4 regions of the Streptomyces lusitanus genome follow, and region 1 is predicted to be linked to each of the others. Evidence: riboswitches for the same ligand, from Rfam matches in the RefSeq annotation. Region 1 holds a riboswitch; each other region holds the start of a gene.
The links. Region 1 has a riboswitch for cyclic di-AMP ahead of ACFOSY_RS11325 (M23 family metallopeptidase). Riboswitches for the same ligand answer to the same signal wherever they lie in the genome.
Positions count from the first base shown of each region.

Region 2: another riboswitch for cyclic di-AMP. It lies ahead of ACFOSY_RS11835 (M23 family metallopeptidase); the one in region 1 lies ahead of ACFOSY_RS11325 (M23 family metallopeptidase).
Region 3: another riboswitch for cyclic di-AMP. It lies ahead of ACFOSY_RS34045 (M23 family metallopeptidase); the one in region 1 lies ahead of ACFOSY_RS11325 (M23 family metallopeptidase).
Region 4: another riboswitch for cyclic di-AMP. It lies ahead of ACFOSY_RS30815 (transglycosylase SLT domain-containing protein); the one in region 1 lies ahead of ACFOSY_RS11325 (M23 family metallopeptidase).

Region 1 covers NZ_JBHRWL010000006.1:406,206-410,407, forward strand. Annotated here, with positions in the region: gene ACFOSY_RS11320 (GntR family transcriptional regulator) at 1-558, opposite strand, end outside; gene ACFOSY_RS11325 (M23 family metallopeptidase) at 761-1,534, opposite strand; cyclic di-AMP (ydaO/yuaA leader) riboswitch at 1,547-1,712, opposite strand; gene ACFOSY_RS11330 (M16 family metallopeptidase) at 1,915-3,303, opposite strand; gene ACFOSY_RS11335 (M16 family metallopeptidase) at 3,300-4,202, opposite strand, start outside.
Region 2 covers NZ_JBHRWL010000007.1:18,164-22,365, forward strand. Annotated here, with positions in the region: gene ACFOSY_RS11820 (helix-turn-helix domain-containing protein) at 1-360, shown strand, start outside; gene ACFOSY_RS11825 (DUF6126 family protein) at 357-485, shown strand; gene ACFOSY_RS11830 (tyrosine-protein phosphatase) at 531-1,328, opposite strand; cyclic di-AMP (ydaO/yuaA leader) riboswitch at 1,849-2,013, shown strand; gene ACFOSY_RS11835 (M23 family metallopeptidase) at 2,018-2,956, shown strand; gene ACFOSY_RS11840 (SGNH/GDSL hydrolase family protein) at 3,225-4,010, shown strand; gene ACFOSY_RS11845 (MBL fold metallo-hydrolase) at 4,133-4,202, shown strand, end outside.
Region 3 covers NZ_JBHRWL010000033.1:459,400-463,601, forward strand. Annotated here, with positions in the region: gene ACFOSY_RS34025 (DUF3040 domain-containing protein) at 7-300, opposite strand; gene ACFOSY_RS34030 (hypothetical protein) at 618-755, shown strand; gene ACFOSY_RS34035 (dihydrofolate reductase family protein) at 945-2,078, shown strand; tRNA gene ACFOSY_RS34040 (tRNA-Met) at 2,142-2,215, shown strand; cyclic di-AMP (ydaO/yuaA leader) riboswitch at 2,522-2,677, shown strand; gene ACFOSY_RS34045 (M23 family metallopeptidase) at 2,690-3,706, shown strand; gene ACFOSY_RS34050 (PrsW family intramembrane metalloprotease) at 3,812-4,202, opposite strand, start outside.
Region 4 covers NZ_JBHRWL010000030.1:30,344-34,545, reverse strand. Annotated here, with positions in the region: gene ACFOSY_RS30825 (LolA family protein) at 1-496, opposite strand, end outside; gene ACFOSY_RS30820 (polyprenyl synthetase family protein) at 801-1,811, opposite strand; cyclic di-AMP (ydaO/yuaA leader) riboswitch at 2,338-2,507, shown strand; gene ACFOSY_RS30815 (transglycosylase SLT domain-containing protein) at 2,512-2,988, shown strand; gene ACFOSY_RS30810 (HAD family hydrolase) at 2,952-3,824, opposite strand; gene fahA (fumarylacetoacetase) at 4,113-4,202, shown strand, end outside.

The DNA of each region.
Region 1 (4,202 bases):
CTCGCCGTCGCCGCGCGCCACGGCGTCCACGATGGCGCCGTGCTCCGCCCAGTACGCGACCGGGTCGGGCGGGCCTTCGACCGCGTACATCCAGGCGATCTTGTGCCTGAGCTGGGTCAGCATCGACGTCAGCGCCGGGCTGCCGGACGCCTGCGCGAGCGTCTCGTGGAACCAGCCGCCCAGCGAGCGCAGGTCGTCGCTGTTGCCCTGACGTGCGCGTTCCTGTCCCAGCCTGACCAGGCCGCGCAGCACCTTCAGATGGGCGTCGGTGCGCCGCTGGGCCGCCCGGGAGGCGCCGAGGGGCTCCAGGAGCCGGCGCATCTCCAGCAGGTCGGCGGCCTCCTGCTCGGTGGGTTCCGCCACGCACGCGCCCGCGTGCCGCCGGGTCACCACGAACCCCTCCGCCTCCAGCGTGCGCAGCGCCTCGCGGACGGGGACGCGGGAGACCCCGTAGCGGCGGGCGAGCAGTTCCTCGGTGAGCCGGCCCCCGCGCTCGTGGACACCGGCGACGATGTCGTCCCGGATCGCCGTGCACACCGAGTGCGCGGGAATACGCATGACCGACCTCCGGCTTAATCCCCGTGAAACGTCGACGATTGACGTCCGTTCGTGACTCTATTGCAATCGGCGACAATTTCCGACGGGGGCCCGGAATCCATACATGAATTTTGGACAGCCCGCGCCCGGACGGACGGGTCCGAAAACGGCGAAAGCCCCGGCTCTCGTGAGAGCCGGGGCCCGGAGGGCGGGAGGGCGCGCCTCAGATGGTGACGCCGTGCGACCGGAGGTAGGCGACCGGGTCGAGGTCGGAGCCGTACTCGGCGGACATGCGCGCCTCGAAGTGGAGGTGCGCGCCGGTGACGTTGCCGGTGGCGCCGGACAGGCCGATCTGCTCGCCGGCGGCGACCTCCTGGCCCACCGACACCGCGATCGACGACAGGTGCGCGTACTGGGTGTACGTGCCGTCGTGCATCTTGATGACGACCTGGTTGCCGTACGCGCCGCCCCAGCCGGCCTCGACGACGGTGCCCACGCCGACGGAGTGGACGGGCGTGCCGGAGGCGGCGTGGAAGTCGATCCCGGTGTGGCTGCCGGACGACCAGATGGCGCCGCCGCTCTGGTAGGCGGTCGACACGTACGAGCCGGGGATCGGGGAGACGAAGGTGTTGAGGCGCTTGCGCTCGGCCTCACGGGCGGCGCGCTCCTGCTCGGCGCGGGCCTTCTCGGCCTCCTCGGCCGCCCGCTCACGGGCGGCTTGCTCGGCCGCCTTGCGCGCGGCCGCCTCGGCGGCCACACGGGCGGCCTCGTGCTGGGCGGCGGCCTGGGCGTCGATGCGGTCGGCGGCCACGTCGCCGAGGGTGACGACGGGGGTGAGGCCGGTGCGGGCCGCGGCCGGTTCGGCGGCGAGCGCGGGGGCCGCGAGGGAGCCGACGACGCCGCTGCCCGCGAGGGCCGCGACGCCGGCGGCACGGGCGGTGCCGCGACGGCTGCTGGTGGGACGACGGTGCTTCCCGGTGGCGCGCGTGAACGCCATGTACAAGCTGGTCCTTTCCTTCCCTCTCGCCTACCGGGTTAGCTGACGGGTTCGGAGCAGGAAGGTCTCCTACGGGCCCCCTCGCGACACGCGCGGGCGCCCGATTCACCCCAGGGACTTCATGTGGGTCCCCGGCTCCCCTGGCTCGCGCCGTACGGGGACTCGGCGATGACTGTCCGGTGCCGCGGATGCGGCGCACTGCCCGACGAACAGCCCGCACGAAACTAAGCGGGACATCTCGCAATCCCCAAACGATTCCCGGGTTTTGTAGCGCATCCCACAGGGCAGACAGGCAACCTCCGCCTCAATCCGGGCATAAGGGAGCCCCGGTGACGTACCCGCCACCGGGGCCCTCGCGCGCGGGGTGTCCCGCTCCGTCCCTACTCGGCCGCCACGACGGTGACTTCGCCGATCCCGAGCGCCTCCACGGGTGCCTTGATCTGCGCCGCGTCGCCCACGAGGACCGTCACGAGACGGTCCACCGGGAAGGCGTTCACCACCGCGGCCGTGGCCTCCACGGTGCCCGTGGCGGCCAACTGCCGGTACAGGTCGGCCTGGTAGTGGTCCGGCAGGTGCTGCTCGACCTGGTCCGCCAGGGTGCTCGCGACGGCCGCCGCCGTCTCGAACTTCAGCGGCGCCACACCCACCAGGTTCTGCACGGCGACGTCGCGCTCCTCGTCGGTGAGGCCCTCGCCGGCCAGCGTGCGCAGCACGGTCCACAGGTCGTCCAGCGCGGGGCCGGTGTTGGGGGTGTCGACCGAGCCGCTGATGGCCAGCATCGCCGCGCCCGTGCCGTCGGGCGCCGACCGGAGCACCTGGCCGAACGCCCGTACGCCGTAGGTGTATCCCTTCTCCTCGCGCAGGACGCGGTCCAGGCGCGAGGTGAGGGTGCCGCCGAGGCAGTACGTGCCGAGCACCTGCGCCGGCCACACCCGGTCGTGCCGGTCCGGGCCGATCCGGCCGATCAGCAGCTGCGTCTGCACGGCGCCGGGCCGGTCCACGATCACCACGCGGCCGGTGTCGTCCGCGACCACCGGCGCGACGGGCCGCGGCCGGCCCTGCGAGCCGGTCCAGGCGCCCAGGGTGTCGGCGAGCAGCGCGTCCAGGTCGACGCCGGTGAGGTCGCCGACCACCACGGCGGTCGCCGTGGCCGGGCGGACGTGCTTCTCGTAGAAGCCGCGCACGGCCGCGGAGTCGATGCGCTCGACGGTCTCCTCGGTGCCCTGGCGCGGGCGCGACATGCGCGCGCTCGCCGGGAACAGCTCCTTGGAGAGCTCCTTCGCGGCGCGGCGGGACGGGTTCGCCAGCTCGTGCGGGATCTCGTCGAGGCGGTTGCGGACCAGCCGCTCGATCTCGCTGTCGGCGAAGGCGGGCGCGCGCAGGGCGTCGGCGACCAGCCCGAGCCCCTTGGCGAGCCGCGAGGCCGGCACCTCGAGGCTGAGACGGACGCCGGGGTGGTCGGCGTGCGCGTCCAGGGTGGCGCCGCAGCGCTCCAGCTCGGCGGCGAACTCCTCGGCGGAGTGCTTGTCGGTGCCCTCGGAGAAGGCGCGCGCCATGATCGTGGCGACGCCGTCGAGGCCTTCCGGCTCCGCGTCCAGGGGCGCGTCGAGGCACACCTCGACGGCGACGACCTGCTGGCCGGGGCGGTGGCAGCGCAGCACGGTCAGGCCGTTGTCGAGGGCGCCGCGCTCGGGGGCCGGGAAGGCCCAGGGCTTGGCCTCGCCCGCCTGCGGCCGGGGGTGGAACTCCATCGTGGCGAGCTCGGTCACTTCGCCGTCTCCTCGTTCTCGTCGGTGGCGTCGGCGTCGGTGTCGGCGGCGGGGGCGACGGGCTCGTAGACGAGCACCGCGCGGTTGTCCGGGCGCAGGCGGGCCTTGGCGACCTCCTGGACCTCCTCCGCGGTCACCCCGAGCACCCGCTGGACGGCGGTGAGGGCGAGCTGCGGGTCACCGAACAGCACGGCGTAGCGGCACAGTTCGTCGGCGCGGCCGGCGACCGTGCCGAGCCGGTCCAGCCACTCGCGCTCCAGCTGGGCCTGGGCGCGCTCCATCTCCTCGGCGGTGGGGCCCTCCTCGGCGAACCGGGCGAGCTCCTCGTCGATGGCGGCCTCGATGACCGGCACCTCGACGTCGCCGGACGTCTTCACGTCCAGCCAGCCCAGCGACGGCGCCCCCGCCAGCCGCAGCAGGCCGAACCCGGCCGCGACGGCCGTGCGGTCGCGGCGCACCAGCCGGTTGTAGAGCCGCGAGGACTCGCCGCCGCCGAGGACGGTGAGCGCGAGGTCGGCCGCGTCGCTCGCGCGCGTGCCGTCCTCCGGGAGCCGGTAGGCGGCCATCAGCGCCCGCGCGGGGACCTCCTCCTCGACGACCTCGCGCAGCTCCTGACCGATGACGTCGGGCAGCGAGCCGTCACGCGGGGCGGGCTTGCCGTCGTGCCCCGGGATGGAGCCGAAGTACTTCTCGATCCAGGCGAGCGTCTGCTCCGGGTCGATGTCGCCGACCACGGACAGCACCGCGTTGTTCGGCGCGTAGTAGGTGCGGAAGAAGTGGCGGGCGTCCTCCAGGGTCGCCGCGTCCAGGTCCGCCATCGACCCGATCGGCGTGTGGTGGTACGGATGGCCCTCCGGGTAGGCGAGGGCGGTCAGCTTCTCGAAGGCGGTGCCGTACGG
Region 2 (4,202 bases), on a different contig from region 1:
GTCCGCGCCGACGACATGGAACCCACGGCGGCCGGCGGCTGGACGTACTGGCAGGCCGGAGCCGCCGGACGCGGCATGCAGGCGCTGCGGGTCCAGGTGCCGCACGGCTCCCAGGGCGACATCGTGCGGGTCCACCCCGGCGAGGAGTGGCTGTACGTGCTCAAGGGACGGCTGCGGCTGCGCCTCGGCGACACCCTGCACCGGCTGTCCCCGGGCGACAGCGCCCACTTCGACTCGCTCACCCCGCACCGCATCGCCGCGCAGGACGCCGACGGGGTCGAGCTGCTGTTCGTCCACACCCTGCTGCAGAGTCCCACGGCCGCCCTGTGCCTGGGCCCGACCCCTGGAGAGACCCCGTGAGCGGCAAGGACATGGAGGAGAAGTTTCCCCGGGCCCTGTGGGTCCGGCTGTTCGTCTACATCGTGGTCGGGCACCTGTTCGCGGCCTTCATCTACTTCCTCTTCGAGATCGCGCCGAAGAAGTAGCGCGGGCCGAGCGAGCAGGACACGCGGGGGCGGCGGAGGCGGTCGTCAGTCGAGCAGGCGCTCGCGCAGCCGCTCCCGGTGGGCCGGCGTGAGACCGAGCCCCTGCTCCAGGTAGGCGTCCACGCCGCCCCAGGTCTCCTCGACCGTCGCGAAGGCGGCCGCCAGATACTCCTCGCGCGCGTCGAAGAGCGGGCTGAGCAGCTCCATGACCTCGGGGGAGTAGGCGTCCGCGGAGGTGCCGCTGCGGCGCACCTTGTAGCGGCGGTGCTTGGCGTTGGACTTCAGGTAGTCCTCGACGATCGCGTCGCGCTCCACGCCCAGGGAGAGCAGGGTCACCGCCACCGAGAGGCCCGCGCGGTCCTTGCCGGCCGCGCAGTGCATCAGCGCGGGGACGCTGTCCTCGGCGAGCGCGCGCAGCACCTGAGCGTGCTCGGCGGTGCGCTCCTTGATGATCATGCGGTACGAGGTGATCATCCGGTCGGCGCCCTGGCCGTCGGCCAGGATCGCGCGCAGCTGGTCCAGGTCGCCGTCGCGCACCATCTTCCAGAACTCCGCGCCGTCGGCCGGGTCGCTCAGCGGCAGGTTGACGTTGCGCACGCCCGGCAGCGCGACGTCCGGCCCTTCCAGCTTCTGGTCGGCCGCGTTGCGGAAGTCGAACACGGTGTGCAGGCCGAGCGAGGCGAGGAAGGCGGCGTCCTCGGCGGTGGCGTGGGCGAGGTGACCACTGCGGAACAGCACCCCGTGCCGCACCCGCCGTCCGTCCACCGTGGGCAGCCCGCCCACGTCGCGGAAGTTGCGCACACCGGTCAGCCGGGGCTCGGTCGACGGGATCTCCTGCGTCACGGACGGCTCCTCCCACTCCGCGCCGTCGCCGCGGCTCGTCGACGGGCACCACTCGACGATACGACATACCTGCCTGGGGCAATGAGCTGCCGGCCGCCCTCACGGTGTTGGATTGTGTCGCTTTTTGTTCGCTCGCGGGAAGCGGGCCACGGGTCGCTGTCGCCAAGATCAAGATGTCGCGATTGTGGTGGCCGGCCCGTCCGACATCATCTTGATTGATGCGTTCTGTCCGATTGGGGCGTTTGAGGTTAACGTGCCCCTGTAGAAGGGGAATTGAGGATGGGTCGCGTGAGCATCGTCATACCGGTGACCGTGCGCTGTCGCCATGCTCACGTAATCCCCTTCCGTGACAAGGGAATTCGCCCGCCGCTCGTTTTCCAGATCGACGCACGGTGACGTCTTTTCCGCCTTTCGATCACGGAAAAAGCGGGTTCGCGGGAACACGCGCTTGTTTCGCCGCGTCGGGGTCGCTTACGTTCCCAACCGATCCGGACGGACGCCTAATCCTGCCGCCGCCCGGAGCCCGCACACACTGACCCGACGTACGGCAGGAGCGGGGGACCCACAGGTACAACTGCCTGTTCCGGACCCCGGAAACAGGCTTGGGGTTAAGCCGCGCAGCGACGCGGCCGGACATCTCCAGTCCGCACCCGACAGCTCACCTCGTAGGCGCCGGAGAGGAATTCGTCATGCCCGCGAAGGGTAAGCACCGCCGTACCAAGGCTCAGCGTTTCACCCGCTCCATCGCCGTCGCCGGAACCGGCGGCGCCGCTCTCGCCCTGCCGTTCCTCGGCGCCACCGGCGCGCACGCCGCGACGCCGGAGTCGGCCCCCCAGACGTCGGTCCAGTCGCTGTCCGTCACCGGCCAGCAGGCCAAGGCCGAACAGGGCGACGAGGCCCGCACGTACACCGTGAAGGCCGGCGACTACCTCGCCAAGATCGCCGAGTCCGAGCACGTCGACGGTGGCTGGAAGCAGCTCTACGCGGACAACCGCGAGGCCGTCGGTGACGACCCGTCACTCATCCACCCGGGTCTGAAGCTCTCCGTCGACGGCAAGGCCGCCGCCACGAGCACGCCGAAGCAGTCCACGGCGCCGCAGACCGCCAAGCCCGCCGCGCCCAAGGCCGAGGCGCCCGCCGAGAAGCCGGCCGAGCAGCCCGCGCAGCAGTCGTCCGAGGAGTCCTCCTCCGACGACACCGCCGCCCAGACCGCTCCGTCCTCCGGCTTCACCGCCCCGGTGTCCGGCGGCAGCGTCGGCACCGCCTACAAGGTGGCCGGCAGCATGTGGTCCAGCGGCTACCACACCGGTGCCGACTTCGTCGTTCCGACCGGCACCTCCCTGAAGGCCGTCGGCGCCGGCACCGTCGTCTCCGCCGGCTGGGGCGGCGCGTACGGCAACCAGGTCGTCATCCAGCTGAACGACGGCCACTACGCCCAGTACGCCCACCTGTCCTCGCTGTCCGTCTCGGCGGGCCAGACCGTGAGCGCCGGCCAGCAGGTCGGTCTCTCCGGTGCGACCGGCAACGTGACCGGCCCGCACCTGCACTTCGAGATCCGCACCACCCCGGACTACGGCTCGGACGTGGACCCGATCTCCTACCTCCGCTCCAAGGGCGTCTCCATCTGACCCCTTCGCGGCACCCTTCCTGACACGCGCGCCGAAGGCCGGACCCCGATCCACGGGGCCCGGCCTCCGGTGTGTCCGGGTCCGGGCGGCGGCTGCCCCCGGCCTGGCTCCCGACCCGGCTACCGGCCTGGCTATTCCGGGCTTGGCCAAAGCTTTGAGAGTGGCTTATCTCACCGCACGTCAACCCTCCCCTACGGTCGCGTAGGTCACATCGGAAGGTGAATCATGTCCGGCTGTGGCAGACGATTCGAAGAGTGACAAGGCAACAGTGATCGGGTCGTACGTGGCGGTGGGGGACAGCTTCACCGAGGGCGTCGGCGACCCCGGCCCCGACGGGGCGTTCGTCGGCTGGGCCGACCGCCTCGCCGTTCTGCTCGCGGACCGCAGACCCGAGGGCGACTTCGGTTACGTCAACCTCGCGGTGCGCGGCAAGCTGCTGGACCAGATCGTGGCCGACCAGGTCCCCCGGGCCGTCGAACTCGCCCCCGACCTGGTCTCCTTCTGCGCGGGCGGCAACGACATCCTGCGCCCCGGCACCGACCCGGACGAGGTGGCCGAGCGTTTCGAGAAGGCGGTCGCCCAGCTCGCCGCGGCGGCCGGCACGGTGCTCGTGACCACCGGGTTCGACACCCGCGGGGTCCCCCTGCTCAAGCATCTGCGCGGCAAGATCGCCACGTACAACGGGCACGTCAGGGCCGTCGCCGACCGGTACGGCTGCCCGGTGCTCGACCTGTGGTCGCTGCGCAGCGTGCAGGACCGCAGGGCGTGGGACGCCGACCGGCTGCACCTCTCACCCGAGGGACACACGCGCGTCGCGCTGCGCGCCGGGCTCGCCCTCGGCCTGAAGGTGCCCGCCGACCCGGAGCAGCCGTGGCCGCCGCTCCCGCCGCGCGGCACCCTGGAGATCCGCCGCGACGACGTCCACTGGGCCCGCGAGTTCCTGGTCCCGTGGATCGGCCGCCGCCTGCGCGGCGAATCCTCGGGCGACCACGTCACGGCGAAGGGGACGCTGTCCCCGGAGGACATCCGGTCGCGGATCGCGGCGGTCGCGTGACGGCGGGGGCGGATCCGGGGCCCCGGCGCCGGACCCGCCCCGCGGGCTTGTCCACAACCCGCCCCGGCTGTCCCGGCCGCCGCACATAATGGAAACTCCGATCGATTTCCTCTGGAGGTACCGTGGCCGCTTCTTCCGCCCCCGGAGCGGGGCCGCGTGCCCTGCGGCCGCAGGCCTTCGGCGCTGATCCCA
Region 3 (4,202 bases), on a different contig from region 1:
CCGGCGTCACCCGCCCGACGCCCCGCCGGAGTCACCCTCGTCCGGGCGGCCGTACGGGTCCAGGAGCTGTACCCCTATGCCGCTGGTCACCAGGCCCGCCGCGATCAGCAGGCCGTCGGGGGCGACGATGCCCGCGGTCAGCATGGCCAGCCCGGCGATCAGTACCCACCAGGCGCCGGTGCGCCGGTACTCGCGGGGGCGGGTCGGGCGGCCGGTGGTGAGGGAGCGGGCGAAGCGGGGGTCCTCGTGCTCGAGTCGGGCCGCGAGGTCGACCAGGCGATCGTCGTCGGACTGGGGCACGGCTCCTCCTTTCCAGGGGGTGGCCGCCCGGTCACACCGCCGGCGGCCGTCGCTCCGGGCACCGGGACGTGCGCGGACCGTCGGCGTGCCGCGAACTCGGGCCGCATGTCCAGGAGTTTGCCCGTGCGCAGAGGTCGTCACCCGCCCGGTACGGTGCCTCCAGGGTCGCCCGGGGCGCACGGCCGGAGCCATCCGTCGCGCCCCCCAACCTCAGGGGGGACCGGTACGCAGGAGACCGCGGGCACGGGGCCGTCCGCGCCGGGAAAATGGGGACTGTCACCGATGGCGCCGCCCCCCTCCGGGGCGGAGGCTGGACGGTGACGGCCCGCGCCGCGCCCCCGGCCGCGGGCCGTCGGTGTCCTCGGCACACCGACGGCGAGGAGGCGGAACCGGGCCTGAAGGACCGGCTGGAGCTCACCCGCTACGCCATCCGGGTCGGCCTGATCGAGCCCTGACCGCACGCCCGGACGCCCGGCGACACGGGGCGTCGAACCCGGACCCCGCACCCCCGGCGGCCGAGGCATCGAGCCCGACCCCCCCCGCCCGGCGGCCGGGGCACGGACGGCTCCCGCCGCACGGGTTGCCAGACTGGAGCCGGACCGCGCAGCGGTCCCGCCGCCGCCCGCACCCGGGAGAGCCCGCCGATGCCGCACCCGTACGTCCTGCTGTCCGCCGCCGTCTCCCTCGACGGCTACCTGGACGACACCGGCCCGGAGCGGCTGCTGCTGTCGAGCCCGGCCGACTTCGACCGGGTCGACGAGGTGCGGGCGTCCGTGGACGCCATCCTGGTCGGCGCCGGCACGATCCGCGCCGACAACCCCCGGCTGCTGGTCAACTCGCCCGAGCGCCGCGCCGCCCGGGTCGCCGACGGACGCCCGGAGTACCCGCTGAAGGTCACGGTGAGCGGCTCCGGCGACCTGGATCCCGCGGCCCGCTTCTGGCACACCGGCGGCGACAAGGTCCTCTACACCACCGGCAAGGGCGCCGAACGGGCCCGCGCGCTCGGCATCGCCGCCGACGTCGTCCCGCTCGGCGACGCCCTGGACTGGCGGCGGCTGCTGGAGCACCTGCACGACGTGCGCGGGGTGCGGCGGCTGATGGTGGAGGGCGGCGGCCGGATCCACACCCAGCTGATGACCCAGGGCCTCGCCGACGAGGTCCAGCTGGTCCTCGCCCCGCTGTTCGTCGGCGACCCGGACGCCCCCCGCCTGTTCGGGCCCGGCTCCTACCAGGGCGGACGGCTTCGCCTGGTCGAGACCCGGCCCGTCGGCGACGTCGTCCTCATGCGCTACGAGCCCACCGCGCCCGGCGCCGGCGCGCCGGCGTCCGCGGCCGACCGGCACTGGCTCGCCCTCGCCTGCGAGCTGGCCGCGCAGTGCCCGCCCTCCGAGACCGCGTTCAGCGTCGGCGCCGTCGTGGTCGCCGCCGACGGCACCGAGCTGGCGCGGGGCCACTCCCGGGAGGGCGGCGACCCCGTGGTGCACGCGGAGGAGGCCGCGCTCGCCAAGGCCGACCCCACCGACCCGCGGCTGGCCGGCGCCACCGTGTACTCCAGCCTGGAGCCGTGCGCCCGCCGCGCGTCCCGGCCGGCGCCCTGCGCGCGGCTCATCCTGGACGCGGGGGTGCGCCGGGTGGTCACGGCCTGGCGGGAGCCGGACACCTTCGTGACGGACGCCGACGGCAGCGCGGTGCTGGCGGAGGGGGGCGCCACGGTGCTGGTCCTGCCGGAGTACGAGCAGCGCGCGAAGGCGCCGAACGCGCACCTGCTGGGCGGCTGAACGCCCCCGGAGGAAAGGGATGTGCGGGGGACTCCGCGGATGCCGTACACTGGTGTTTACCGACGCGGGGTGGAGCAGCTCGGTAGCTCGCTGGGCTCATAACCCAGAGGTCGCAGGTTCAAATCCTGTCCCCGCTACTGAAGGCCGAGGGCCGGAATCCGAGAGGATTCCGGCCCTCGGTGTTTTTCCGTGCCGCCACTCGCACCCCCTTACCCTTCACGCACAGTGAGCGAACGGCCTCGGATCGCATAACAACTGACGTACCGTCAAATCTGACCGGCCGTCCGAGGCGCGGTCAACTCGCCCGTTTTCACCCGCTCATGGCGCTTACGTCCGTGCGGAAATCGTTAACGATCAAGAGGAACGGCTTGGAATCCGGCCCCCGCGTCTATTAACGTTCGATAACGCAGCGCGGTCGTCCCAGCCGTCACAGAAGTCGGCTCCGTGCGCACGCGCCGAATCCCGCGAGGGAACCGGGGAACCACCTCAATGGGGTGAATCGGGCGGACATCGCCGTGGAAACACGGTCGTGGACGCGCGTAGGAGACCTTCCTGCTCCGAACCCGTCAGCTAACCCGGTAGGCGAGAAGGAAGGAAAGGAGCGCGCCCACGTGGCGTCCAACCCGCCTGCCCCCGAGGCCCCGTTCAAGCCGAGCGACACCTTCGCCTACGGCGCCCCCGGCGCCGACGAGGGGCCCTTCGAGGAGTGGAACCCCACCGCGGAGTCCGTGCGCCCCGTGCGCGGCCGGCACCGCGTCGCCAAGCAGCGCGGAGGCGGACTCGCCCGCAGCTCCACCGTCCTGGGCGTCGGCGTCATAGCCGCCGTCGGCGCCGGCGGCATGGCCAGCGCCCAGACCGGCAAGCCGCCCGTCTCCATCTCCATGCCCGACCTGCCCAACGTGGGTTCCCTCATCTCCGACGAGGAAACACCGAAGGGCTCCAGCACCCCCCTCAGCGACATCGGCATGACCACCGCCGACACCGACGAGGGCGCCGCCGACGCCGGTGAGGCGCTGCGCGCCCGCATCATGGCGCAGGTCGAGCAGCAGCAGGGCCAGGCGCAGAGCAAGGCGCAGGCCGCCGCCCTCGCCGCCGCCGAGAAGGAGGCCGCCGAGGCCGCCGCCAAGGCGGAGCAGGAGGCCAAGGAGAAGGCCGAGGCCGCGAAGAAGAAGGCGGAGGAGGAGGCCGCGAAGAAGGCCGAGGCCGAGCGCCTCGCCGAGCTGGCCAAGCAGTACGCCCTGCCGACCTCCTCGTACACCATCACCTCGACCTTCGGTCAGGCCGGCGCCTACTGGTCCTCCGGCTACCACACCGGACTCGACTTCGCCGCCCCCACCGGCACCCTGATCAAGGCCGTCCACACCGGCACGATCACCTCCGCCGGCTGGGACGGCAGCTACGGCTACAAGACCGTGCTCACCCTCGACGACGGCACCGAGATCTGGTACGCCCACCAGTCGTCGATCAACGTCAGCGTCGGCCAGAAGGTCAACACCGGCGACGTGATCGGCCGCGTCGGGGCCACCGGCAACGTGACCGGCGCCCACCTCCACCTCGAGGTCCACACCGCAGGCTCCGGCGGCATCGACCCGGCCGCCTGGCTGGCCGGCAAGGGCCTCAGCATCTGAACCACCCCGGCGGCCGCGTCCCGGCCGCCGTCGCCGTGAACGCCGGCAGTCCCGACGACGACCCCCCGACGTCAGGGCTGCCGGTTCCGCATGTCCGGGGCCTTCTCAGCGGCGGTAGGGGTTCTCCCCGTACGCCGGATACGGCGGCTGCCCCGGCGCCGGCCACGGTGCGGACACCGGCCCGTACGCCCATCCCGCGCCGTACGGCACCGGGGGCGCCGTGAGCCGGGCCGCGTGCTCCAGCGCCGGGCGGGCCGCCGCGCGCCGGTGCCACAGCTCCAGCAGCAGCTCCCGCTCCCGGGTCACGAAGTCCGCCCCCGCCTTCCCCGCGCGGCCCCGGTGTCGCAGGAACGCCAGCGACGTCGCGTACGCCTCGTACTGGGCGACCGCCCGCGCCGCCGGCCTGCCTCCGTGCTCGCGGGCGAACTTCCGGGCGAGCCGCCGGGCCCGCATCGAACCCAGCGCGAACGGCTCCGCCGGACGCAGCCAGCCGGCC
Region 4 (4,202 bases), on a different contig from region 1:
CGCTGTCGTAGCCCCAGACGTCCTTGCCGTTGTGGATCAGGCTGTACTCGGCCGCGTTCTCCAGCAGCGACAGCTTCTGGCGGTCCGGGCCGTCGGCGGCGACGCGCAGGGTGTGCGTGCCGGACGCCAGCTCGGTGAGCCGGCCGGACGGGTCGGCGGAGGAGCCCTCGCCGTCCTCGCCTCCGCCCGCCGCGCCGGACAGCAGACCGCTCTCCAGCCCGCCGAGGTTCGGCAGCCCGAGGTCGGTGGTGATCTTCACGGTGCCGGACAGCCGCTCCACGTCCGACTGCGCGATCTTCTCGATGAGCTGCGCGGCGGTGATCTCCGGCAGGTCGGGGTCGCCGGAGTCGGCGAGCGCCGGGACGAGTCCGATCGTCGCGGCCGCCACGCCCATCACGGTGACGGGGACGACGTACCGCGCGGCCCTGCGGCGGCCGGCGCTCCGCTCCTCGACCTCCCCCGCGGTCGTCGTGTCGTCGGTCTCGTTCGGTGCCATGTGTGCCCTCCGTGGTCGGCGGCGGCTTCCGTCCGTGTCCTCGCAGCAGTTCGGCCCGGGCCGCCATTCTCACCCGAAACGGTGAGAAGTGGTGTTGTCCGTCGTGGTCCATCTGACCAAATCCGCGGGACGGAATCGTCAGACCGCGGGCTCAACTCCGCGTACTGCTGCGGTATGACACGGACGACGCAGGCTCACCCGCCCCGTAGGGGTCACCCGGGTACCGGAGGCGTACGGGGGCAGCCGGGCGGGACGGCCCGGCTGCACAGCCGGCTGGGGCGACCGGGCGGGGCAGGGGCGGGTGTCAGCCGGCCCGGTGCACCACGGCGTCGCACAGCTCGACGAGCGCCGCCTTGGCGGGGCCGTCCGGCAGCGGGGCGAGCGCGGCACGCGCCTCCTCGGCGTAGCGCACGGTGTCCCGGCGGGCCTGGCCGAGCGCGGGGTGGGCGCGCAGCAGGCGCAGGGCCTCGGCGTGCCGGGCGTCGTCGGTGAGGTCGGAGTCGAGCAGCTCGCACAGGGCGAGGTCCTCGGCGAGGCCGAGCCGGGCCGCCCGCTCGCGCAGCCGCAGCACGGGCAGGGTGGCGATGCCCTCGCGCAGGTCGGTGCCGGGGGTCTTGCCGGACTCGTGGGAGTCGGAGGCGATGTCGAGGACGTCGTCGGCGAGCTGGAAGGCGACGCCGAGCCGCTCGCCGTACTGCGTGAGGACGTCCACCACGGTCTCGTCGGCGCCGGACATCATCGCGCCGAACCGGCAGGAGACGGCGACCAGGGAGCCGGTCTTGCCGCCGAGCACGTCCAGGTAGTGGTCGACCGGGTCGCGGCCGTCCTGCGGGCCCGCGGTCTCCAGGATCTGGCCGGTGACCAGCCGCTCGAACGCCTCGGCCTGCACCCGCACCGCCTCCGGGCCGAGGTCGGCCAGGATGTGCGAGGCGCGGGCGAAGAGGAAGTCGCCGGTGAGCACGGCGACCGAGTTGCCCCAGCGGGTGTTCGCGCTCGCGACCCCGCGCCGCACCTCGGCCTCGTCCATCACGTCGTCGTGGTAGAGCGTGGCCAGGTGGGTGAGCTCCACCACGACGGCCGACGGCACGATGCCGGGCGCGTAGGGGTCCCCGAACCGGGCGGAGAGCATCACGAGCAGCGGGCGGAACCGCTTGCCGCCGGCCCGCACCAGGTGCTGGGCGGCCTCCGTGATGAACGGCACCTCGCTCTTGGTGGCTTCGAGCAGCCCTTCCTCGACAGCCGTCAATCCGGCCTGGACATCGGCTTCCAGAGCCTGGTCCCGCACGCTCAGCCCGAACGGCCCGACGACGGTCACGAGGGGTCTCCTGTCTGCTGGTGTCTGCTGGCGGTTACACGGTTTGTCGATAGGTCGCTGCCACCACTCGACTCAGCGTATCCGGTCAGGTTTCGATCACCGCCAGGGCCCGGGGTCACAAGCAGGGCGATACGGGATCAGAAGCGGAGTGTTTTTGATCGGCTGATAACAACGGACATACCTCGGCTTCCCGGACACAGTGACCTCTGAACCATCCTGCCCCACCCCTGAGTCCGATTTGCCGGTCTTGGTGCGCCAATTCCTCTTGGTCGCAAATGCACTCACGGCCACCGGTCCGTGAAGTGGGTCACGCGCACACCGGTCGCCGGGCCACCCTCGCACACGCCCGTCCTTCCGTTCCACGCAACGGAGTTGACCCTTGGCGATCGCAAAGGGTCAAGCACCCAAAACCACCCATCCCAAGATCAAACGGGGCCTTGTGTGATCGTCGCACTTGTTCCCGACATCTGCTCTCGCATACGTTCCGGGCCTGCCGGGTGGACGCCCAGTCCTGCCGCCACCCGCATCACACCCGACGACAACTCACGCACGGCAGGAGCGGGGGACCCAGGTAAGTCGCCGTACCGGACACCGCGCCGGGACGGCTGGGGGTGAAGCCATGCCCGAAGGGGCACGGCCGGGCACTCTCCCGCCCGAACCCGACAGCTCACCTCGCAGGCGTAGGAGAGGAACCTCAGACATGCCCGTCATCGCTTCGTCGCGCCGCCGCCTCGTCCGCTCCCTCGCCGTCGCCGGCACCGGCGTCGCCGTGGTCGCGCTGCCGCTGTTCGGCGCCACCAGCGCCTCCGCGGCCCCCACGACCCAGGCCACGACCGCCGCCTCCACGACCGCGTACCCGGACAACCTCGACGGCTGGATCCGCGAGGCGATGGACATCATGGCGCAGAACGGCATCCCCGGCTCCTACGACTCCATCCACCGCAACATCATGCGGGAGTCGTCCGGCAACCCGGCCGCCATCAACCTGTGGGACTCCAACGCCGCCATGGGCACCCCGTCGAAGGGCCTGCTCCAGGTCATCGACCCGACCTTCCAGGCGTACCACGTGCCCGGCACCGCCTTCGACCCGTTCGACCCGGTCGCCAACATCGCCGCGGCCTGCAACTACGCCGCCGACCGCTACGGCTCGATCGACAACGTCTTCGGCGCGTACTGAGCCGACCTCTGACGGCCGAGACCGGCCGTCTGCCCGAACAGTCGCTCGAGGACGACGGCCACGCCGTCGTCCTCGTTCGACGAGGTGACCTCGTCGGCCACCGCCTTCAGCTCCGGGTGCGCGTTGGCCATGGCGACGCCGTGGCCCGCCCACCGGAGCATCGGGACGTCGTTCGGCATGTCCCCGAACGCGATCGTGTCCTCGGGGCGCAGCCCCAGATGCCCGGCGGCCAGCGCGAGACCGGTCGCCTTGGTGACCCCGCACGGCTGGAGCTCCACCGTGCCCGGCCCCGACATCGTGACCGTGGCCAGCGAGCCGACCACGGACCGGGCCGCCGCCGTCAGCGCGTCGTCCGACAGCTCCGGGTGGCGCAGCAGCACCTTGCTGATCGGCCGCGCCCACAGGTCGTCGCGCCGCTCCACCCGCACCGCCGGAAGCGTCGGGTGCGGCATCCGGTAGCCCGGCTCGATCAGCGTCAGCCCGTCGACCCCGTCCTGGTCGACCGCGGCGTACACCTCCCCCACCTCGGCCTCGATCTTGCCGAGCGCGGTCTCCGCCAGCTCCCGGTCCAGCCGGACCGACCACAGCATCCGGTGCGCGGCGGCGTCGTAGACCTGCGCGCCCTGTCCGCACACCGCGAGCCCCGTGCAGCCGAGGTCGTCGAGCAGCGACCGCACTCTGGGGGCCGGGCGGCCGGTCACCACGAGGTGCCGGGCACCGGCCCGCTCGGCCCGGGCGAGGGCGGCGAGGGAGCGGTCGGAGAGAGTGTCGTCACCGCGCAGCAGCGTCCCGTCCAGGTCGGTGGCGATGAGAGAACAATCGGTGGGTGCGGCCATGATCAGAGAATACGGACAAGAGGACCGTCCGATTCACCGCGCTCGTATGCCCTCGCATTGCGTGCGATTTGCCTTCTTGTGCCGCCGGATCACGACCGGTTGAGAACTGTTTTCCCTTGTGACCGAGCACGCCGCGCTCCACCGGACCCGGGCCCGGCTCCTTGTTTCGTGCTGCGCCCCTGTGAGCCGTCCCCTATTGCAGGAGCCCACCGGGACGCGACCCCGTAACGTGTGGCACGGCCACGGACACGTGGCGCACCCGCGCACACGAAAGCGAGGCAGCACCCGATGCCCCCCTTCGATGTCCCCGAGGGCGACCCCTTCGGCCCGCACAACCTGCCGTACGGCGTCTTCTCGCTCCCCGGTTCGGCGGAGCGC